DNA from 3 places in the Mesorhizobium newzealandense genome. Region 3 is predicted to be linked to each of the others. Evidence: riboswitches for the same ligand, from Rfam matches in the RefSeq annotation. Region 3 holds a riboswitch; each other region holds the start of a gene.

Region 1 (7,681 bases), on a different contig from region 3:
GCGGCGCGACGCCGAACCGCTCCGAGTCGTAGCGCGGCATCGAGGTGTGGATCATCTCGACCGCGCAACAGGCGAGGCCGAAGGTCATGAACATCAGCGAACCGCTGCGCGCCCAGGTGATCAGCGCTTCCGTCGAGGTGACGAGAAAGCCCTTGTCGGCCAGTTCGTTGTTGATCTCGAGGAAGAAAGGATCATCCGCCCCAACCGGCCTGCCGGTGTTGGGATCGATCAGGCCCTTGGGCTTCGGCGCGACGAGCGTTCCGGAACTGTCGTTCAATCCCATTCCAGCGCTCCTTTTTTCCATTCATAGGCAAAGCCGATGGTCAGCACCGCCAAAAAGACCATCATCGACCAGAAGCCGAGCATGCCAATCTTCGAGAACGACACAGCCCACGGAAACAGGAAGGCCACTTCCAGATCGAAGATGATGAACAGGATCGACACCAGGTAGAAACGGATGTCGAACTTCATGCGGGCGTCGTCGAACGAGTTGAAACCGCACTCGTAGGCGGAAAGCTTTTCGGGATCGGGATTGCGGTAGGCGACCAGGAAGGGTGCGGCCAGCAGCGCCAGGCCGACGACCAGCGCCACGCCGATGAACAGGACGATGGGCAGGTACGAACTCAATAGTGCGTTCATGCTCGGCTTTCCGTTGGCGCAATCCACTTTGATTACAGCACCGGACCCTAATGCGGAAGCGTGACAGATTAACCGCTGAACCGTTTTAAGGGCCTATGCTGCAACGCGGCGAGGGTTAGCGCAGCACTTCCAGCGAAGCAAGTCAAACCTTGTTCAAAACACGGTGCTGGACGGCATATCCGAGGAAACTGGTCCGATCCGCTCCTGTTTGATTTCCTTCGCTTTTTACTCCACTTTTCTCTCCTGACATGGTTGCCGCCAAAACCCTGCTAGCATGGGCCGGAATCACCCATCGGAACTTCGGCCAACCACCCTCAGAGTGACGCCTGCATGAAGGAAAAAATCTCGCTTGCCATGGCCCGGCGCATCGCGCTCGCCGCCCAGGGGTTTCTCGATCCCCGCCCCGCCGGTACGCCCGACCGCCGCCACTTTGCCCGCGTGCTGGCCCGCACCGGCCTGCTGCAGATCGATTCCGTCAGTGCGGTGGTGCGCGCTCACTATATGCCGCTCTATTCGCGCCTTGGCCCCTACCCGCTTGCCTTGCTCGACAACGCGGCCGTGACGCGCAATCGCACGGTGTTCGAATACTGGGCGCACGAGGCCTCCTTCCTGCCGGTCGAGACATATCCGCTGATGCGCTGGCGCATGCAGCGGGCCGAGCGCGGCGATGAAATGTATCTCGGCCTCGCCAAATGGGGCCGCGAACACGCTGGCTACATCGAACAGATCTACCGCGAGGTCGTCGATCGCGGCCCGATCGCCGCTTCCGCGCTGGAAGGCCAGAAAGGCTCCGGCGGCTGGTGGGGCTGGAGCAATGCCAAGCATGCCTTCGAATGGCTGTTCTGGGCCGGGCGCATCACCACGGCGCACCGTCGCGGGTTCGAGCGGTTCTACGATCTGCCAGAGCGCGTGCTGCCGCAGGCGATCCTCGACCTGCCGGTGCCGGCCACCGAGGACGCGCACCGCGAGTTGCTGCGCATCTCGGCCCGCGCCCACGGCATCGCGACGGCTGGCGACCTACGCGACTACTACCGCCTGTCGCCCGCCGACATGAAAGGCCGGCTCGAGGAACTGGTCGAACTTGGCGAACTGTTGCCCGTGCGTGTCGAAGGCTGGGACAAGCCGGCTTATCTTCATAAGGACGCGCGCCTGCCACGCAAACTCGAGGCCCGCGCCCTGCTGGCGCCGTTCGATCCGGTCGTCTTCGAGCGGTCGCGCACCGAGCGACTGTTCGATTTCCACTACCGCATCGAGATCTACACCCCGGCCGAAAAGCGCCAATACGGCTACTACGTCCTGCCCTTCCTGCTCGGCGACAGGATCGTCGCGCGCGTCGACCTCAAGGCCGACCGGCCGGCTGGCGTGTTACGCGTCCATGCTGCTTACGCCGAGCCCGGCGCGCCCGCTGAAACCGCTGGTCAGCTGTTCGAGGAACTGAAGCAGATGCAAGGCTGGCTTGGACTAGAGAGAATGGAAATCACACCGGCCGGCGACTTGGGTCCGGCACTGCTGAGCTTGAACCATCAGGGCCGCTCTTGACATCAGCCGTCGGCCGCAGACGTTTGAGGGAGTTTTGTCGGCCCAGGTTCAATCATGGCATCGCAAGAGGTTCTCGACCTGATCCACGAGGCGTTGATTGCACATGGGATCAACACCATCCGTGGACAGCACGATGTCAGTCTTGAGCTGGAAAACCTGCGGTTTGAAGCCGAAATCTTGGATAGGGAGCAGCGAGACTCGACACTCTGGCTTGTCGTCGAAATCCATATCTTCTCGCCGTTACTGGGCACTCAGCCCGTCATCGAATCGTTCGTTGGAATGGGCGACACACGTCAACAGGCGACATTCCAGGCATTCGGAAAGTTCCTGATCGGCGTATTTCATGTGTTGATCGAGGGCCTTGCAAAGCATGTTTGCGACAACATGCAAGCCGACATCGAGTTCTGGCAGCGCAATGATGCCAGCTGGAAGGTGTATGCCGGGCCTGTCATTACCCAGGCTGTAGTGGAATGCACGCTTAACCGGACATATCCGGCGTTCTATGCCCAGCTGGAAAAACTGTTCTCCGCCAATGTGCGCCCCGGCAGTCATTTCGTCCGGATTTTCGTAGCGAGCCATGGCGGAGAACTTATCGGCAAAGAAGTTCTCCTGGACAACGAAACATGGCCTGAAGGCCAAGCTGCTTGTTAGTCAGGATTGGCATCACGGCGATGGGTATCAGGCATTGCGCCATGTCATTCTTGCGTTGCCAGAAGAGAAGGCTGCCAAACCGAGTTTGTTGGGCACCGCCGCAAACTGGTTAAGAGGTCGCACTAAGAAGCCAATGGATACATGATGGACATCAAGCCGCAACTAACGCTCACCCCGCGTTGACACCGCTGCCTGCAAAAGCCTAAATCCGCTCCAGACGGTCCCCTGCCCGCAACGGCAAGGGCCAAGAGGGAATGCGGTGCGGGACAAAAATCCCAAATCCGCGGCTGTCCCCGCAACTGTAAGCGAAGAGCCAAGGCCGAAAGCCACTGGGACGGTCCCGGGAAGGCGGCACCAAGGCGATGACCCGCGAGCCAGGAGACCTGCCGTCTACGACTACAGAATCCGATCGCCCGGCGGGTTTCCGGGCAAGGAGTTCGATTTTTGGACCATGACAGCAGTTTTTCGGCTGGCACAGCGGACAATTCGTCCGGCGAGAGCGATGCTCTTGCCGGCGTAACCGTCATCGTCTGTGCTTCCTGTCGCGATGAAACCGGTTCCGACGCTCATCCCCGCGCCGGCGAACTGCTGGCGCAGGATGCGCGCCGCGCCGCTTCTGGCGAAGATGTCCGGGTCTTCAGCGTCGAATGCCTCGGCAATTGCAAGCGCCGGCTTAGTGCCGCCATCCTGCGCGATGGCTGCTGGAGCTACGTCTTCGGCGACCTGACCGCGACCAGCGGCGCCGACCTCGTCTCCGGAGCAAAACTCTTCGCCACCTCGACGGACGGCCTCATTCCGTGGCGCGGCCGCCCCGATAGCCTGAAGCGCGGCCTCGTCGCCCGCATCCCTCCCCTCGACCTATTGAAGGACTGATCATGACCGCTTCCGTCTCCCGCGTCCCCTGCACCGTCGTCACCGGCTTCCTCGGCGCCGGCAAGACGACGCTCATCCGCCACCTCCTGGAAAATGCCGGCGGCAAGCGGCTGGCCATCATCGTCAACGAGTTCGGCGACATCGGCATCGACGGCGAGATCCTGAAGGGCTGCGGCATCGACACCTGCCCGGAGGAAAACATCGTCGAGCTGGCCAATGGCTGCATCTGCTGCACCGTTGCCGACGATTTCGTGCCGGCACTCGACCAGATCCTGTCGCTGACACCAAAGGTCGACCACATCCTGATCGAGACCTCCGGCCTCGCTCTGCCCAAACCGCTGGTCCAGGCTTTTCAGTGGCCGACAGTGAAGAGCCGCGTGACGGTCGATGGCGTCATCGCCGTCGTCGATGGACCAGCACTGGCCGAAGGCCGTGTCGCCAACGACATCGACGCACTTCAGGCACAGCGCGCACAGGACACGACGCTCGATCACGACGATCCGGTCGAAGAAGTGTTCGAGGATCAGATCGCCTGTGCCGACCTGATCATCCTGTCGAAGAGCGACCTGATGGACGCCGCCGGCTCCGCCCGCGCCAACGCCATCATCAACGAGCACATCGCCCGCGCGGTGAAAATCGTGCCGACGTCGCAGGGCAAGGTCGATCCGTCGGTGCTGCTCGGCCTTGGCCTTGCCGTCGAGGACGACATCGAAAACCGCAAGACCCATCACGACGACGAGCTCGACCACGAGCATGATGACTTCGACAGTTTTATTGTCGACATAGCCTCGATCGCCAATCCGGATGAGCTGGCAAAACGCGTCGCTACCGCCGCCGAGGAAGAAAACGTGCTGCGCGTGAAGGGCTTCGTCGAGGTCGGCGGCAAGCCGATGCGGCTCTTGCTGCAGGCTGTCGGACCGCGCGTCAATCATTACTATGACCGCGCCTGGACGGCGCAGGACGACCGCCGCTCGCGCCTCGTCGTCATCGGCCTGAAGGGGCTGAACCGCCCGGCAATCGAGCGTATACTCGCCGGCTGACGCACACCACGGGCCGCGATGCACATCCTCACCACGACATCCGCCTCGCTCGACGATCTCGCCGAGCCGGTCGATCTGCGGCAGACGCCGGCGGATATCGTGGCCCTGTCCTTCACCGACAGCGATCTCGCCGGGCTGGCGGCGGCGTGGAAGGCCGACGCCGACCGCCTGCCCTCGATGCGGCTGGCTGCCCTCCGTGACCTGCGCCATCCCATGTCCGTCGACCTCTGGGTCGACAGCGTCGCCCGCCACGCCAAAATCATCCTTGTGCGCATCCTCGGCGGCTACGACTGGTGGCGCTATGGCTGCGACCAGCTTGCCTTGACCGCCCGCGCTCGCGGCATAAAACTGGCGCTGCTGCCCGGCGAATGCCGCGACGAGGATCTGCGCCTGATCGAAGCCTCGACGCTGCCGCGCGAGGAGCTTGACGCTCTGCTCGACTATTTCCGCGAGGGCGGCCCGGCGAATATGAGCGCGCTGGTACAGAAGCTGGCGCGGCTGGCTGGAGCCAGGAGCACCGTCACAGCACCGGTCGCGGTACCAAAGGCCGGATTTTATGAGCCAGGACGCGGCGTCGTTGACGACCCGAGTGCTGTCCGGATCCCGATGAACGGTAGCGATCCTGCCCACGTCCGCGCCCCCGTCACCCCCATCCTGTTCTACCGCTCGATGCTGCTGGCGGCCGATGTCGCGCCGATCGGCGCGCTTTTTGAAGCGCTGCGGCAGCGCGGCATCAACCCGGTCCCCATCTTCGTCTCCAGCCTCAAGGATCCAGCATCCCTGACGTTCGTGGAAACCGCACTGACCACGCTCAAACCTGCCGCCATCATCACCGCGACCGCCTTCGCGTCCGGCGCCGAACCCGGCGTTGAAACCCTGTTCGACCGCGCCGGCGTGCCTGTCTTCCAGGTCATCGTCGCCACCACCCGCCGCGATATCTGGGAAAACAACCAGCGCGGGCTGGCACCCGCCGACCTCGCCATGCATGTCGTGCTGCCGGAGCTCGACGGCCGCATCCTGGCCGGTGCGATTTCCTTCAAGGGCGAGAGCGAGGTCGATCCCGCACTTGGTCACCGCGCCTTCGCCAACCGGCCGGAGCCCGACCGCGTCGCGCAAGTCGCGGACCGCGTCGCAGCCTTCATCAAGCTGCAGGAAACGCCCCGCGCCGAACGCAAGCTGGCGATCCTGATCCCCGATTATCCGAGTGCGCCCGGCCGCACCGGCTATGCCGTCGGCCTCGATGTGCCGTCCAGCGCGGTGGCCATGCTGCACGACCTCAAGGAACAGGGGTATGCGGTTGACGGGATTCCGCAAACGCCTCGTGGGCTGCTGGATTTGCTGGAAGTGGCCGGGCAAGGGCTGAAGCTGGAGGATTATCTCGACTTCTCGACAGAATTGCCAGTTGAGGCACTCGCTGCCGTGGAAGCCGCTTGGGGGAAAGTAGAAGACGAAACCGGCTTGTGCGAGGCGCCCCCCTCTGTCCTGCCGGACATCTCCCCCACACGGGGGGAGATTGCGCCCTCATCACTGCGTTCGCCAATTTCCCACGCTGTAGCTCAAGAGCCAACAACGGAACTGCCAATCTCCCCCCAAGTGGGGGAGATGTCCGGCAGGACAGAGGGGGGCGCGACAGAACGCCAACCTTCGCGGTTCGTTGGCGAAAAACACTTCCCCTTCCGCGCCGCCATCTTCGGCAACATCACCGTGGCGCTCGCCCCCGATCGCGGCCGCTCGGCGGACCGCCGCGCCGACTATCACGACCCGACACTACCGCCGCGCCATGCGCTGATCGCCTTCGGCCTGTGGTTGCGCAAATCGCTCGGCGTCCACGCTCTCATCCATGTCGGCGCCCATGGCACGCTGGAATGGCTGCCCGGCAAGACGGTTGCGCTCTCGGAAAACTGCTTTCCCGAGATCGTCACCGGTCCCCTGCCCGTCATCTATCCCTTCATCGTCTCCAACCCCGGCGAAGCAGCACAGGCCAAACGGCGCATCGCCGCGGTCACTCTTGGCCATCTGCCGCCGCCAATGACCGGCGCCGGGCTGGACGAGGATCAGCACAGGCTTGAGCGGCTGGTCGACGAATATGCCCAGGCCGACGGTCTCGACCGCCGCCGCCGCGATCGTCTGGCCAAGCTGATCTTCGACACCGCGCAGAAAACCGGCCTCGCCGCCGAAGCCGGTGTCGCCGGAACCGACGCGCCCGACGAAGCGCTGCGCCGCATCGACGCCTGGCTCTGCGACCTCAAGGATTTCGCCATCAAGGACGGGCTGCATATCTATGGCCGCGCACCCGAGGACGAGCCCGACGCCATGCGCCGTCAAAGCGCGGACGCAGAGAAGACGGCGCTGTTCGCGGCACTGGATGGCCGCCATGTCAAGGCCGGCCCGGCCGGTGCGCCGGCGCGCGGTCGCTCCGACGTTCTGCCCACCGGCCGCAACCTGTTCACGTCGGATCCGCGCACCATGCCGACGCCGACGGCCTATGATCTCGGCAGGGCTGCAGCCGAAGAAGTCGTGCGCGGCTACATGCAGTCGCATGGCGACTGGCCACGTTCGCTGGTCATCGATCTCTGGGGCTCGGCCTCGCTGCGCACCGGCGGCGAGGAAATCGCGCAGGGCCTGGCGCTGATGGGCTGCCGGCCGCAATGGGATACCTCGACCGGCCGCATCACCGGCATAGAGGTGCTGCCGCCGGCCGCCCTCGGACGCCCGCGGGTCGATGTCACATGGCGCATATCGGGCCTGTTCCGCGACATGTTCCCGACCCAGATCGCACTGATCGATGCCGCCGCCAACGCCGTTGCCGCCCGCGACGAGGAGGATTCGGAAAACCCGCTCGCAGCTCGGAGCCGCGCGGATGGCAAGATCAGCCCGCGTATTTTCGGCACCTCGCCCGGCACCTACGGCGCCGGCGTCGAGGACCTGCTGTCGAGCGG
Region 2 (7,681 bases), on a different contig from region 3:
CGGTGTCGAGCGTCATCCCGATCCAGGCCTACGAGATCCTGCATAACGAGCAGATCGTCTCGATCCTCTACACCATCGTGGCGATGCTCGGCCTGTCGGTGACGCTGTTCATGCCGATGCTGATCCGCCGCTTTGCCCGGCGCTGGGTCTACACGGCAGGCGCCTGCCTGCTGGCCATCGGCTCGCTGTTCTTCGTCACCCATACGCTCGCCGGGCAACTGGCCGGCATGCTGTGCCGGGTGATGGGCGCCAGCGCGCTGTCGATCACGCTCAACCTCTACATCATGGACCACATCCGCAAGACCGATTTCATGCAGGCCGAATCGCTGCGCATGGCGTGGTCGATGTTCGCCTGGACCGGCGGACCGACGCTCGGCATTTTCCTCTACACGCGCTTCGGCATCTATGCCGCGCATGGCGCGGTGGCGGTGTTCGCGATGGCCTTGCTGGCTCTGTTCTGGACCTACCGGCTGGGCGACAACCCGTCGATCCGCCCCGGCAAGACGCGGCCGGCCAATCCGCTCGCCAATATCGGCCGCTTCGTCGTCCAGCCCAGGTTGCGGCTGGCGTGGCTGATCGCCTTTGGCCGCTCCTGTTTCTGGACGACGTTCTTCGTCTACGGGCCGCTGTTCATGGTCATCACCGGCGAAGGCAAGCTCGCCGGCGGCCTGCTGGTTTCGGTCGGTAATGCGCTGCTGTTCATGGCCATTTTCTGGGGCAAGGCGGGCAAGCGCTTTGGTGGCCGCCGGACCATGACATTTGCTTATTTCGCCATGTCGGCCATGCTGCTGGCGGCGGGTGCGGTCGGCGAAACCGTGCCGCTGCTTACCGGCGCCTTCCTGCTCTGCGGCGCTTTCTTCACCATTGCGCTTGACGCGCTGGGCTCGACCGCCTTCATGCGCTCGGTGCGTTCCTATGAAAGGTCGCAGATGGCGGCCGTCTACCGCACCTATCTCGACTTTTCCGAGCTGACGCCGCCACTGGTCTATTCGGTGGTGCTGGCGTTCTTCGGGCTGGGCTCGGTGTTCGTCACGCTCGGCATGCTGGCGGCGATCTGCGGCTTCGTGACCTGGCGGTATCTGCCGAAATCGCTGTGATCTTCAAGGCTTGGAGGGAAGCGTTGCGTGCCGTTCGCGGACCCAGTTGTGGAAGCGGTGCAGATCATATTCCTCGGGCATCAGCACGCCGGCTTCGTGGCGCACCGAGCGCAGGCCTTTCTGGTTGACCTCACAGATACCCGCATCCTCCTCCAGCACCTGTTTGCCGAAGGCGACGATGTTGTCGATATCGGTTGCAACAAGCGCTTCGGGCGCAAACAGCCATTCGGCGACAAGCTCGGTCTGCTCGGGGCCGAGCGGCACCAGCCGCACGGTCCTGACATAGTCGACATGGCCGACGACGAACATCGACGGCAGGTTGGTGGCGTAGGTCTGGCCGGCGCTGCGCTCGGCAGGTGTCAGGCCGGCAAAGACCGGCCCGTGCGTCTGGCCGTCGCGCGACCAGGTCTCGGCGCCGGCGCGCAGGCCGCCGGAAAACTCCGGTGCGTCATTATCGGCGTGGCGAGCCCATTCGGGATCGTCGTGCCGCCCCATGAGGCCGCGGCCGTAGATCGGCACCAGCCGCGACAGGTCCTTGTGGACGCCCGGACAATGCAGGCACTCGTTGAAGTTTTCCCAGAAAATCTTCCAGTTGCAGTTCATCACCTTGCGCAGCACATGGCCGGTCACCAGCGTCTCCAGCGGCCAGTTGCCGAGATCGCTGGACGCCGGATCGAAGGATGTCTGTGCGGAGCCGGCGGCATCCTCGGCAAGATTGACGAAGACAAAGCCGCGCCACACCGAGAGTGCCACGCGATAAAGCGGGTGATCGGCCTTGTCGAAATCGTCCGGCAGCGATTTCGACGGAACGCGCACGAGATCGCCGCGCAGCGAATAGGACCAGGCATGATAGGGGCAGGTGATCAGCCGCGCCTTCAGCCGGCCTTCGCTTTCCTGGCAAAGCTGCGAACCGCGATGGCGGCAGGTGTTGTGGAAGGCGCGCAGTTCGCCGGTCTCGTCACGCAGCACGACGATTTCCTGCGTGCCGACGCGGAAGGTGCGGAAGCAAAGCGGCTGCGCAAGGTCTGCCTCGCGGCAGACGAGCAGCCAGCTTTTGTACCAGATGGCATCGAGGTCGCGCTGATAGGCATTGATGTCCCAATAGGCGGAGGACGGCAGCATCGGTTCGGCCCGGGTCAAGCCGTTATAGGGATCGCGGTCGCTGGCAATGGGCTGCATGGCTGGCTTCCTCTAGCGTTGCTAGCCGACACCCGGCCACGAGAATTGTCAATTGTTGTACCGGTGTCCGATCTTGCTTCATGCATGTCGCCCAAACCGCTCCGCACTTTTGGGCGACATGCGTTCCTGCTTATGCAGGTTGTTATTCCGAAAACCGCTTCGCACTTTTCGGCGACATGCATTGTCGGAATTTGGTTTGCCGGTCGCGGCGATTTTCCCTATAGTCGCGCTGTCGTCGGTTCCGTTTGGAGCCAAGAGGGAATGCGGTGCGGGCGAATGTCTTGCCCAATGCCGTGGCTGCCCCCGCAACTGTGTGCGGTAGTCCTCTCCATATGCCACTGAAGGTTTTTCTTCGGGAAGGTGGGGAAGGGCGCTGATCCGCGAGCCAGGAGACCTGCCGGCGACAGGAAACTGACTTCGATGCCCTCGGGTGGAGGGCGAAAGGACAAGACATGACTACCGCTTCCGTCTCCCTCGGCGCCTCCGTCTCCTCGCAGTCGCGCGTCATGCAGCTTGCGCTCGTGGCGCTGCTCGGCATCTTCGTTGTCGGTTTTGTCGGCTTCTCGCATATCGATGCGGTCCACAATGCGGCTCACGACTATCGCCATTCGATGGCGTTTCCCTGCCACTGACGAGGATTTGACATCATGAACCTGTTTCGCAACGTCGTGTTCATCGCGGCGATCGCAGGGCTCGTGGCTGGCGTCGTTCTCGCCTGCATGCAGGCCTATGCCACCGTGCCGCTGATCCTCAAGGCGGAAGTCTACGAGCAGGCCGGCGGCGGCCATCACCATGCCGCTCCGGCCGCAACGGATACCAATGCCATGAGCACAGCCGCCCCGGCGGGGAACGCCATGAGCTCTGCCGCCCCAGCGCCGGCGGAAGCAGCCGCTCCGGCAGTGGAAGACGAAGGCTGGGCGCCGGCCGACGGTTTCGAGCGTTTCGCCTTCAGCGTGGTTGCCAATATCGTCACCGGCATCGGTTTCGCACTGATCCTGGTCGCGGTTTCCGAATTCGCCGGTGGCATCGGCAACTGGCGCCAGGGCGTGTTCTGGGGCCTGGCCGGCTTTGCCGTGTTCACGCTGGCGCCTGGCCTCGGCCTCCCGCCGGAATTGCCTGCGATGCCTGCTGCCGATCTCACGCAGCGCCAGATCTGGTGGTGGGCAACCGTGGCGGCGACCGCGGCGGGTATCGGCCTGATCGCCTTCCGCAAGTCGCTGCCGCTTGTGATCCTTGCCGTCTTGCTGATCATTGCGCCGCATATTGTCGGCGCACCGCAGCCCGACAGTTTCGAGACGCCGATCCCGGAGGGTCTGCATCACCAGTTCGTGGTTGCAGTGACGGTGACCAATCTGGTGTTCTGGCTGGTGCTCGGCGCGATCGTCGGCGTGGTGCGCGGCCGCTTCACCGGCACCGCGACCAGCCTGCGCGACAGCTTTGCCTGATCGCAGCAAGCTGACCTTCATCATCGGTGGTGCGCGCTCCGGCAAGAGCGCGCACGCCGAAACCCTGGCGACGACCTTGCCGCCGCCATGGGCCTATATCGCCACGGCGCAAGCCTATGACGACGAGATGCATGAGCGCATCGTGTTGCACCGCTCGCGGCGCGGTGAAGGCTGGACGACCATCGACGCACCGCTCGATCTCGCCGGCGCGCTCGAGGCCTTGCCGGACAATCAGCCGGTGCTTGTCGACTGCCTGACACTGTGGTTGACCAATCATATGCTGGCCGAACACGACCTCGATCTGGAATGCCGTCGGCTGGTGGACGTGCTGTCGCGGCCGCGCGGGCCCTGGTTCGTGGTGTCCAATGAAGTCGGCCAAGGCATCGTGCCGGACAACGCACTGGCGCGCCGCTTCCGCGATGCCGCCGGCCGGCTCAACCAGCAGGTGGCTGCTGTCGCCGATACGGTGCTGCTGATGGTGGCGGGGCTGCCGCTCAAGGTGAAATGAGATGACCGATCCCGACGACAAGCCCATCCAAGACCGGCCCATCGAAGACCGGGACGAAGAACGCCACCGCGCCAAGATGGCCAAGCGCAAGGCGGTGCAGGACGCCGAGGTGGCGAGCAAGACGGTCGAGAAGGGGCTTCTGATCGTCAACACCGGGCCGGGCAAGGGCAAGACCACTGCCGCCTTTGGCCTGGCGCTGCGGATGCTCGGCTATGGCAAGCGTGTCGGCGTCGTCCAGTTTATCAAGGGCAAGTGGCACACCGGCGAGAAAGATGCCTTCGCCGCCTTTGGCGACCGCGTCGTCTGGCACGCGATGGGCGAGGGGTTCACCTGGGAGACGCAGGATCTGAAGCGCGACATTGCCGCGGCCGAAGCCGCATGGGCCAAAGTGCTCGAGCTGATGGCCGATCCGTCGATCAGCCTGCTGGTGCTCGACGAACTGAACATCGCGCTGCGCTACGATTATCTCGACCTTGACAAGGTGGTTGCGGCGCTGACAGCGCGGCGTGAGGGCCTGCATATCGTGGTCACCGGCCGCAACGCCAAGCCGGCGCTGGTCGAGGCGGCCGACCTCGTCACCGAAATGGGCGTGACCAAGCACCATTTTTCCGCGGGCGTGAAAGCGCAGCAGGGGATCGAGTTCTGAACGGCGCCTCGATGCGTCACACCACAATGACGATCGCCGAGACCAAACCGAACAGCGCGATCAGCAGATAGTCGGCGACGCGATAAAGTTTCAACGCCTGCCTTATGTCGATGCTGTCGGCTTCGCGCCGGCCGTCTTCGCCCATGAAGACGTCGTCGATCAGCACGCCGCCGTAGCTGCGCGGTCCGGCGAGCGCCAGGCCGAGCGCGCCGGCCATCGCCGCTTCCGGCCAGCCGGCATTGGGCGAGCGGTGTTTTTTCGCATCGCGCCACACCGCGTGCCAGGCATTTTTCGCATCCGTGCCTTTGACGAGGAATGCCGCCGACACGATCAGCAGTGCCGTCAGCCGCGATGCTGGCAGGTTGATCCAATCGTCGAAGCGCGCCGCTGCCCAGCCGAAGGTCTCGTGGCGCGGGGTGCGGTGGCCGATCATCGAATCGGCGGTGTTGGCGGCCTTGTAGGCGGCGCCGCCTGCCAGCCCGCCAACGCCGGTCCAGAAGGCGGGAGCGACGATGCCGTCGGAAAAATTCTCGGCCAGGCTCTCGATCGCCGCGCGGCAGACACCGGCCGTGTCCAGCGTTTCCGGATCGCGGCCGACGATTCGCGAGACGGCGACACGACCCAGAGCGAGGCCACCGGTGTCGAGTGAGTCCGCCACGGCCTCGACATGCTCGTAAAGGCTCTTCTGCGACAGAAGCGATGTCGCCAGAAGGGCGGTAATGATCAATCCCAGGGGAATGAACCAGAGCAGGACCTGCACGCCGAGCCCGATCGCCGCCGGCACCAGCACGATGACCAGCAACGCCTGGACACCACGCTTGCGACGCAGCGCGTCGGGATCAGTGGCGCGGTTGAGCCTGTGGTCGAGAAAGGATATCAGCCTGCCGAACCACGTCACCGGATGGCCGATGGCGCGAAACAGCCAGTCCGGGTAGCCCAGGACGAATTCGACGGCCAATGACAGGAAAGCGATCAGGACTGACATGAAGCTTCTTGATGGGGCGGCGGTGGACCATGGTGGAAGTCTAGGCCGGGCGAGGGCGCTTTTCCCCAACGCACCCCAGCCTTTCGTCGACCTCTCGACCGGTATCAATCCGCACTCCTACCCGCTTTTCGGCCTGCCCGCCACCATCCTGTCGCGGTTGCCGGAAGCCGGACGCGCCCGCGAGCTGGTCGAGATCGCGGCGCGCGCCTACGGCGCGCCTTCGCCAGCCAATGTGGCGGCGGCACCCGGCACGCAGATCCTGTTGCCGCGCGTCGCATCGCTGATCGCGCCCGGCAAGGCGCTGGTGCTGGGGCCGACCTATGCCGAACATGCGCGGGCAGCGGCGATCGCCCGACATGAGGTGGCGGAGGTCGGCGATTTCGTGGCCCTGGCAGAGGCAGACCTTGCCATCGTCGTCAATCCGAACAATCCGGATGGGCGCATCATCGAGCGCGACCGGCTGCTGGCGCTGGCCGCAGGGATGCGGGCCAAGGGCGGGCTGCTGGTCGTAGACGAGGCGTTCATGGATGTCGGCCCACGCCAACACAGCCTCGCCGGCGATGTCGGCCAGGGTGGCATCGTGGTGCTGCGGTCGTTCGGCAAGTTCTTTGGCCTGGCCGGGCTGCGGCTCGGTTTTGTGCTTTCCGATGCAGCGACGGTCGACCGGGTGGACACGCAATTCGGACCATGGGCCGTCGCCGGCCCGGCGCTGGAATACGGCATCCGCGCGCTTGCCGATATCGGCTGGCAGGACGCGATGCGGGCATCCCTTGCGGATGCATCGGCGCGGCTCGATGGGCTGCTCGGCCGCTTCGGCGCTCCTGTCGTGGGCGGCACCACATTGTTCCGCTACCTCCGCATGCCCGATGCCGCCGATCTGTTTTCCGCGCTTGGCGAGCGCGGCATCCTGCTTCGCCATTTCGTCGACCGTCCGGGTGTCCTGCGCGCCGGCCTGCCGGGCAGTCAGGAAGAGTGGCAGCGGCTCGAATCGGCTCTTGCCGAATGGGCGTCGCGGCGCGAGGATCAATCGAAGGGTTCGAAACAATGATCCATGTCTGCTCGCTGGCAAAGGTCGAGGAAACGGTTGCGAGGACCGGCGCCGACCGCATGCTGTCGCTGCTCGCCGCCGGCACGGAGGTGGTCCGCCCGGCTTCGATCGCCCCGGAAAACCATCTGCATCTGGTCATGCACGACATCGCGGTGGCGCAAGACGGCATGACCATGCCGGGCGAGGAGCATGTCCGCAACCTGCTCGATTTCGCGCGCCGGTGGGACCGGGCAAAGCCGATGGTCGTGCATTGCTATGCCGGCATCAGCCGCTCGACCGCTTCGGCCTATATCATCGTCGCCGCACTGGCGCCGAAGCGCGACGAAGCCGAACTGGCGCGGACGCTGCGGGCGCTGTCGCCATCAGCGACACCCAATCCTCGACTCATTGCGGTGGCCGATGTGTTGCTCGACCGCAACGGCCGCATGATTGAGGCGATCGAGGCGATCGGGCGCGGCGCCGACGCTTTCGAGGGAACGCCCTTTGAACTGACGATCGACAGCTACTAGGCCGCTTCGAGATCATTTTCCAAAAAATCTTCTATGTCGCGATCCGTTTCCACCCTTCGGGTCGTCCTTGGTGTGTCCGAAACAGAAGGAGACATGCCATGTCCGACGAGTCCGTCATCTTGATCAATCTGCTGAAGGTCAAACCCGGGAAGCAGGACGCGCTGATCGCGCTCTTGAAGCAGAACACCGATACGGTGGTCCGCACGCTCCATGGCTGGAAGACGACCCGGCTGATCGCGGCAAAGGACGGCGCCGGCGTCGTCA
Region 3 (7,681 bases):
GCAAGCCTGGAAATGCGTCGCGTCCATCAGGGCTCATGCGACGCACTTCCCGGATCTTTTCTTCATGCATGTCGTTGCCAAAAAACCGCAGCGCACTTTTGGGCGACATGCATCAAAATGCTTCCGGATGCATCGCCTTGGCGATCTTGTCGATCGCTTCGATGTTGGCGGGTCCAGGCGTCAGCTCGGCATAGCGCAGGGCGACGAAACGCTCGTTCTTGACCGCGTCCGTTTCTTTCATCGCCGGATGCGCCTTCAGGAAATCGAGCAGTTTCTTGTAGCCGCCGCCGTCCTGGTAATCGAGCAGGATGAGGAATTGCGGATTGCGCGAGGCCACCGTTTCCCAGTCCGTGTTGCCCCAGCTGGTGTCCATGTCGGCCATGATGTTGTCGCCGCCGGCGGCTGATATCATGGCGCTGGGGATGGCGAACTTGCCCGCGGTGAAGGGCTTGTCCTCGCCGGAATCATAGAGGAACACCCGCGTGCCCTTGCGGTCGCCGACCTTGGCGGTGATGTCGGCGAGCTGCGTCTTCCAGCCTGAAACGAGCTTTTGCGCCTCAGCCTCCTTGCCAAAAATCTTGCCCAGCTTTTCGACGTCGCCATAGAGCAGGTCCATCGAGGCGGCAGGGCGGTTCTTGTCGAGATGGACGCAGCTTTCCGTCAGCACCAGTGTCTTGATGCCATGCGGGGCAAGCGTTTCGGGCGTCACTTCGCCGCCCGGCTTCATGCCGTAGTACCAGCCGGCGAAGAAGAAATCGGGCTCGACCGCGACGAGGTTTTCAAGCGTCGGATATTTGGGAGCGAGTTCAGGGATCGAGCCCTGCTCGGCCTTGAATTCGGGGCCGACCTTGTACCATCCGGTGATGCCGGTCAGGCCGACGATCGACGGCTGCAGTTTCAGCGCGAAAGCCATCTCGGCCATGTTGAGATCATGGATGACGGCGCGCTTCGGCGGCGCGTCGAAAGTCAGCGGTTTGCCGCAACTGTCGACGGTCACAGGGAAGGCGAAAGCTGTCGAGGCCAGCAGCGAGAAGACGAGCGAAAAAGCGAGGCGTTTCAAGGGTATTGCTCCGTTGTTGAACAGGGATTGGGCGGAACGGCTTCGATCAGGATGTCGGCACGGCGCGGTTCGGCACCTCGAACACCGTCAGTTCGCGGTCTTCAGTCGGATGGCGCAGACGAAAGACGTCGACGCCGAACACCTCGCGGATCAGCTGTTGGGTCAGCGCTTCGCGCGGCGCGGCGAACGCTTGCAGGCGGGCATTGTTCATCACCGCGACCCTGGTAGCGAAGGGCGCCACCAGGGCCAGATCGTGCAGCACCGCGATCACCGTCATGCCGAAGCTGGCCACGAGTTCGAGCAGTTCGCCGCGGGCGCGCGGGTCGAGATGGTTGGTGGGCTCGTCGAGGAACAGAATTGTTGGCTCCTGCGCGATGGCGCGCGCCAGCTGGGCGCGCTGGCGCTCGCCACCCGACAGCGAGCCGATGGTGCGGCCAAGCAACGGCAGCAGGCCGGTCCGGCGCAGCGCGTCGACGACAATGTCGCGTTCGTCGCTCCTGCGCCTTAGCCCGGCGTGCGGAACCCGGCCAAGCTCGACATAGTCGATCACCGCCAGCCGCGGATCGGGCTGGTCGGTCTGGCCGACCACGGCGATCTGCAGTGCGCGCTCGGCGGCCGAAATCCTGTCCAGCCGGCGCCCGCCAAGCTTCACCTCGCCGGAACTTGGCCGCAGCATGCCCGACAGCATGCGCAGCAGCGTGGTCTTGCCGGCGCCGTTGGGGCCGATGATGGCGAGGCGATCACCTGCGCCCACCGAGAGGCTGACCGCATGGACCATATCTCGGCCATTCGCCATGGCACTGAGGTCACGCGCTTCGAGAACCGGCGCTGTCATCGGCTGTTTCCCGCCAGATTGCCCGGACCCGGGATGCGGGCCAGCGTCTTGCCGGCCAATCCCGCCGGGCGCTGTCCCGAATTGCACCAGCCATCGGCGAGCGAAGCATAGAGCTTGGCGAATCGCACGAGATCGCCGACATCGGCCTGCGCATCGATGGAGCCGAAGAGATAGGCGGCCTTGCCCGATGCCTGGAAGGCAACCGTCAAGGGCCGTGCACAGCCGGCCATGCAAGCCACGCCCTCGACAATGAAGCCATTTGCCACGGCGGGTTCATGGTGGGCCGAGAGCCGGGAACGTAAATCGGTGCACAGATTCTCACCCGACCTGATCCCTGTCGGGACGTCGCGGCAAAGCGTGCAGACAATAATGCGGTGAATACGATCGGTAGCGCCGTCCAACTTTTCCGTCTTTCTCGATTGGCGACGGAAGGAAGTTGGCGAATCGGCCGACAAGACCGACGTCCACGTCTCCTCCCGGCACACCCCGTCCGGTCAACTCATGCTGATGGCAGGTCTCCTGGCTCGCGGGTCGTGGCGCCATCCTGCCTTCCCAGCCTTGCCGGCCAGTGGCATTTACGGATTTTGCTCGCCGCTTACAGTTGCGGGGGCAGCCACGGCCTCGACCCTTGGGGATCTCACCGTGTTCCCTTTTCACCCCTTGCCTTGCGGCCAGGGGACCATCACCGGCCCAGCGTAGATTTCCATCGATCGCATCGCAATGGTTTTTTGCGACGTCGCTGCTCCATCTAAATGTAATAACATTACATTTGAAGCGATATTCCCCGACGATGTCAACCCCGCTTGTCGCGCAATACGGCGGCGGCAGTGGCAGCTGCTCGGAACGGGCTCGCCGCCGGAGGTAGAAGGTGGCCGGGGGGCAGAGCGAGTTGGCATTACGGTTGCCGAGGGCGAGAACCTTGACGGCGCAAGCGGCGGCAGTCTGTAGTCGCGGCAGGCTCGGCCGGCAGAGGAGGTGCCATATGGAAAAGATCATCCTGGACTGCGACCCTGGGCATGATGACGCTATCGCCATCCTGCTGGCGGCAGGCAATCCGAAGATCGATCTCCTCGGCATCACTACGGTTTCGGGCAACCACAATGTCGAGAACACCACGCGCAATGCGCTTTCCGTATGCACCGCCTATGGCATCAAGGTGCCGGTGGCGAAGGGCTCTCCCGGGCCGCTCCTCATCGATCAGGTGCTGGCCGTCGAGATCCACGGCGAGACCGGGCTCGACGGCCCCGTACTGCCGCCCGCCTCGTTCGAGCTCGACAAGCGGCACGCCGTCGACTTCATCATCGACACCGTCATGGCGCATGAGCCAAAGACGATCACTCTGGTGCCGGTCGGTCCCTACACCAACATCGCGCTTGCCGTGCGCAAGGACCCCCGCATCGTCGAGCGGGTGAAACGGGTCGTCGCGATGGGGGGAAGCTATACCAGGGGCAACATCACGCCCGCGGCGGAGTTCAACGTCTATGCCGATCCGGAGGCCGCCGACGTGGTGTTCCGGGCCAAATGGGACGTCACCATGGTGGGTCTCGACCTGACACATCAGGCGCTCGCCACCACGAAGCTTCAGGACCGGGTGCGCGCCGTCGGCGGCGAGATAGCCAAGTTCATCCTCGATATCTGGGAGTTCATAGCGACCACGCATGGGGGCCTCCTGCAGATCGAGTATCCCGCCGTCCATGACGCGTGCTGCGTCGCGGCTATGATCGACCCGACCGTCTTCACCACCGAGAAGGCCGATATCCGCGTCGAGCTTGCCGGCCGGTGGACCAAGGGCATGACCGTCTGCAATTTCGAGAAGATGGGTGGCATGCACCATTTCGGGGGCACGGCGAGCGAGCAGGTCGACTTCCGCCACACCGTGGCGATGAAGCTCGACCATCAAAAATTCTGCGATTTGATTGTGGATGCGCTGGAGCGTCTAACCAAGAACAAGGCGTGACCCGCACCCTTCGCGACGATACAGCAGGCAGCAAGAGACAACTGGGCGTTCTTCGGGCCAATCGGCGGGAAGGTAGGTCACACGACCGCTCGCGCTATGCGTGCCAACGATGTCTGCTTTGAGGAAGCGGTAAACTGATCTCTGCGACTGTCATCAGGCGCGAAGCAGCCATTCTTTGCAGGATTGGTCTTGCCTCCAAAACACAACAAGGCCCCGCGCGGGGCCTTGTCATATCCAACCTTAGTGGCTGGCTCCCCTCACTTCCCCATCATCTGCTTGGCATTTTCCGCCGTGATCGCCGTCGTCTCCACTGTCACTGTCGGCTCCACCGAAGTGGCGCAATCGAGCAGAATCTTCTTCGACATCTCGATCGCTTCCTTGGCACCGGTCGGATAGGTGAAGGTCGCCGCCCAGTCGCCTTTCGCTACCGCTTCGATGCCGCCGGCAGGTCCCGGCAAGCCATCGGTGCCGATGATCTTGACGTCCTTGCCGGCACCCTTGGCGGCAAGCAGCGCGCCGGCCGCCATCATGTCGTTGCTGGCATAAAGCACCTTGATGTCGGGATGCGCCTGCAGCATGGCCGAGAAGGCGGTCTGGGCTTTGTCCGGCACCCAGTCGGCGGCCTGCTCGGCCACGATCTGGATCTTGGCATTCTCCTTGACGCCGTCCTTGAAGCCGTTAAGCCGCTCGACCGCGGGCGTCGAACTCGGCAATCCCTGGAGCACCGCTGCTTCGCCGCCGTCGGGCAGCAAGGTCTTGGCGGTGTACTTGCCCGCCTCGAGCGCGATCTTGTAATTGTCGCCGCCGATGAAGGCGGTGTACTCCTTGCCCGGATCGCCGACCGTCTTGCGGTCGAGTTCGATGACCGGGATGCCGGCATCCATGGCGCGTTTGACCGCCGGCGTCAGCGGTGCCGCCTCGAAGGGCGAGATCAGCAGGATGTCGACCTTCTGGGTGATGAAATTGTCAACCTGCGAGGTCTGCGTGTTGACGTTGCCGGCGCCGTCGGCGATCTGCAGCGTGAAGCCTGGAACTTCCTTGGCCGCCGCCTCCAGCTCCTCGTTGACGTGCTGGCGATAGGGTTCGGCGTTGTTGGCTTGCGAAAAGCCGATGATGAACTGGCCATCCTTGGCGCAGGCCTTGACCATCGGGTCGGCAGCCTGGGCGGCTCCCGCGATGCACAGGCCAGCGCCTGCCAGAAGCGCGACTTTCTGGGCACGCCTTTGTCTTGTGGTTTTCATGCTCACTCTCCTCCTCGTCGGGCCGGGGGCCAGACCTTGGTTGACTTCCACTTGCTGCCGCATTCCTCCTAACGACCCAAACCCTCGCGGCGGCGAACGAGGGATTGAAGCACTGCCGCAAGCACGATGATCGCAGCGGTCGCGAGCAGCTGCATGGCGGGGGTGATGTTGTTGAGCTGAAGGATATTGGCGAGTGCGCCCAGCATAATGGTGCCCGCGACCGTGCCGACCATCGAGCCGGCGCCGCCGAACAGGCTGGTGCCACCGATGACCACGGCGGCAATCGCGGTCAGCTCGTAGCCCATGCCGTCATTGGCACTGCCAAAATTGAACTGGCCGGCATGCACGATGCCGGCCAGTGCGGCGGCAAAGCCGGTGATGGCGTAGACCGATATCTTGACCATCGACACCGGCACGCCGGAAATGCGCGCCGCGCGTTCGTTGCCACCAACGGCAAAGACATAGCGGCCGAAGCGCGTCGTGTTGAGCACGATCGTTGCGATTGCCGCAAAGACGATGAACACGATCGTCGCCACCGGCACGGTGTTGTTGAACAGCCGCTCGCCCAGCACCGCGAACACCGGTGGCGCCAGCCCCGGCCCGTCGCCATAGGAAATGTTGATGTACTGATTGCCCGAGACGACCAGTGCCAGCCCCCGCGCCGCCTGCAGGCCGGCGAGCGTCACGATGAACGGCTCGAGCCGAAAGCGGCTGGAGATGGTGCCCTGGATGACGCCGAAGGCGATACCCATCACGAGTACGGCCAGGATTGTAGGAATGAGTCCGAAGCCGCCCGAGATCATCATCGATGCGGTGACAACGCTGGAGAGCCCAAGCACCGCGCCGACAGAAAGGTCGATGCCGGCGGTAATGATGACGAAGGTCATGCCGATGGCGATGATGCCGGTCTCGGACACGGCGCGAACGATGTTGGCGATGTTGTCGGGGTTGAGGAACAGGATTTCGCCATGCCGGCGCGGCGAGAAGATGACGCCGCCGATTGCCACAACGACGAGGCCGATCAGGCTCTGGAAGCGCACTACAAAGGCTAACGGATCGCGATGCACCGGTGCCGCGGCCACCGGGCTGCCTGCCGCCGAAATCTTCTGCTCAGACATCAGGCCTCCCTGCCATTTGCCGCGTTAAGCACTGTGTGCTCGTCGACGCCGCCGATGAATTCCGCCACATTGCGTCCCTGGCGCAGCACCACGATGCGGTCGCACAGGCCGATCAGCTCCGGCATCTCGCTGGAAGCGACCAGAATACCGAGGCCCTGCGCCGCCAGTTGCCGCAGCCGCGTGTAGATCTCGCCCTTGGCGCCGACATCGACACCGCGCGTCGGCTCGTCGAGCAGCAGCAGTCGGGGATTGCCGAGGATCTCCTTGGCCAGTACCACCTTCTGCTGATTGCCGCCCGAAAGCGCGCCGACGGCGATGTCGGGATTCTTTGGCCTGATATCGAACTGGCCGAAGGACTGCTTCACGGCATCCGCCTGCCGGCGCGCCGACATCAGCCCGAGGGGTGAGATGCGCCGGATCACCGACATCACCAGGTTGAGGCCCACCGCCATCCTCAGCATCAGGCCGCTGCCGCGCCGATCGTCGGTGACGAAGGCGATGCCGGCGTCGCGTGCGGCTTTGATGGAATCGAGCTTGACAGGGCGGCCGTCGACCGCGACATCGCCCTCCCAGCGGCCGGCAAGGCCGGTGCCGTAGAGCGCGCTCAACAACTCGGTACGCCCTGCCCCCATGATGCCGGCCAGCCCGACGATTTCGCCCGCCTTGACGTCGAGTGAGATGCTTGTCGGCGGCTGCCATCCAGCGCTTTCATGGGCGAGCCTGAAGCTCGCATCGCGCAGGCTGAGCAGTGTCTTGCCAGCCTCCCTGGCGCGTTCGGGAAAAAGCTCATCCAGCGGTCGCCCGACCAGAAGGCGCACCAGCTCGGCCTGCGGCGCGTGCGGCTGCGTGATGCCGGCGACACGACCATCGCGCATCACCGTCACCCGATCGGCGATTTGCGGCACCTCCTCAAGGCGATGGGAGATATAGACGATGCCAACGCCGCTCGCGGCGAGCTTGCGCATGATGTCGAACAGTCTCTCGACCTCGCCCACCGTCAAAGCCGCGGTCGGCTCGTCCATGATCAGCACGCGCGAGGCGTAAGACAGCGCTTTGACGATCGCCACCACCTGGCGCTGGCCAATCGACAGGTTCGCCACCATGCTGGCGGGATCGATGGCAAGCTCTATGGCCTCGAGCCGCTTGCGGGCCTCGCTGCGCATTGCCGGAACGTCGAGGAAGCCGCCCGGCCGCATCAGTTCGCGGCCGAGGAAGAGGTTGGCCGCCACGTCGAGCGTTGGCACCAGGTCGAGCTCCTGGAAAATGGTGGCAATGCCGGCCGCCTGCGCTTCACGCGGGTTGTTGAAGCGCACCGGCTTGCCGTCGATCTGGATGGTACCCTCGTCTGGCGCATAGACCCCCGACAACAGGTTCATGAGGGTCGACTTGCCAGCGCCGTTTTCGCCGAGCAGCGCGTGGATCTCGCCGGACTTGAGGTCGAAGTCGACGCCACGCAGCGCCTGGACGCCG

The links. Region 3 has a riboswitch for cobalamin ahead of ACFSOZ_RS37155 (DUF1636 family protein). Riboswitches for the same ligand answer to the same signal wherever they lie in the genome.
Region 1: another riboswitch for cobalamin. It lies ahead of ACFSOZ_RS09110 (DUF1636 family protein); the one in region 3 lies ahead of ACFSOZ_RS37155 (DUF1636 family protein).
Region 2: another riboswitch for cobalamin. It lies ahead of ACFSOZ_RS09350 (CbtB domain-containing protein); the one in region 3 lies ahead of ACFSOZ_RS37155 (DUF1636 family protein).

What each region holds. Positions count from the first base shown of each region.
Region 1 covers NZ_JBHUGZ010000007.1:62,626-70,306, reverse strand. Annotated here, with positions in the region: gene ACFSOZ_RS09130 (NuoB/complex I 20 kDa subunit family protein) at 1-283, opposite strand, end outside; gene ACFSOZ_RS09125 (NADH-quinone oxidoreductase subunit A) at 274-639, opposite strand; gene ACFSOZ_RS09120 (winged helix-turn-helix domain-containing protein) at 970-2,178, shown strand; gene ACFSOZ_RS09115 (DUF6348 family protein) at 2,233-2,829, shown strand; cobalamin riboswitch at 3,031-3,234, shown strand; gene ACFSOZ_RS09110 (DUF1636 family protein) at 3,274-3,702, shown strand; gene cobW (cobalamin biosynthesis protein CobW) at 3,705-4,742, shown strand; gene ACFSOZ_RS09100 (cobaltochelatase subunit CobN) at 4,761-7,681, shown strand, end outside.
Region 2 covers NZ_JBHUGZ010000007.1:117,681-125,361, forward strand. Annotated here, with positions in the region: gene ACFSOZ_RS09340 (MFS transporter) at 1-1,097, shown strand, start outside; gene ACFSOZ_RS09345 (aromatic ring-hydroxylating oxygenase subunit alpha) at 1,101-2,276, opposite strand; cobalamin riboswitch at 2,496-2,692, shown strand; gene ACFSOZ_RS09350 (CbtB domain-containing protein) at 2,729-2,908, shown strand; gene ACFSOZ_RS09355 (CbtA family protein) at 2,924-3,721, shown strand; gene cobU (bifunctional adenosylcobinamide kinase/adenosylcobinamide-phosphate guanylyltransferase) at 3,714-4,229, shown strand; gene cobO (cob(I)yrinic acid a,c-diamide adenosyltransferase) at 4,231-4,875, shown strand; gene cbiB (adenosylcobinamide-phosphate synthase CbiB) at 4,892-5,860, opposite strand; gene cobD (threonine-phosphate decarboxylase CobD) at 5,859-6,908, shown strand; gene ACFSOZ_RS09380 (tyrosine phosphatase family protein) at 6,905-7,417, shown strand; gene ACFSOZ_RS09385 (putative quinol monooxygenase) at 7,516-7,681, shown strand, end outside.
Region 3 covers NZ_JBHUGZ010000030.1:622,436-630,116, reverse strand. Annotated here, with positions in the region: gene ACFSOZ_RS37170 (FecCD family ABC transporter permease) at 1-37, opposite strand, end outside; gene ACFSOZ_RS37165 (ABC transporter substrate-binding protein) at 113-1,060, opposite strand; gene ACFSOZ_RS37160 (ABC transporter ATP-binding protein) at 1,107-1,895, opposite strand; gene ACFSOZ_RS37155 (DUF1636 family protein) at 1,892-2,380, opposite strand; cobalamin riboswitch at 2,388-2,594, opposite strand; gene ACFSOZ_RS37150 (nucleoside hydrolase) at 2,878-3,852, shown strand; gene ACFSOZ_RS37145 (substrate-binding domain-containing protein) at 4,110-5,093, opposite strand; gene ACFSOZ_RS37140 (ABC transporter permease) at 5,162-6,211, opposite strand; gene ACFSOZ_RS37135 (sugar ABC transporter ATP-binding protein) at 6,211-7,681, opposite strand, start outside.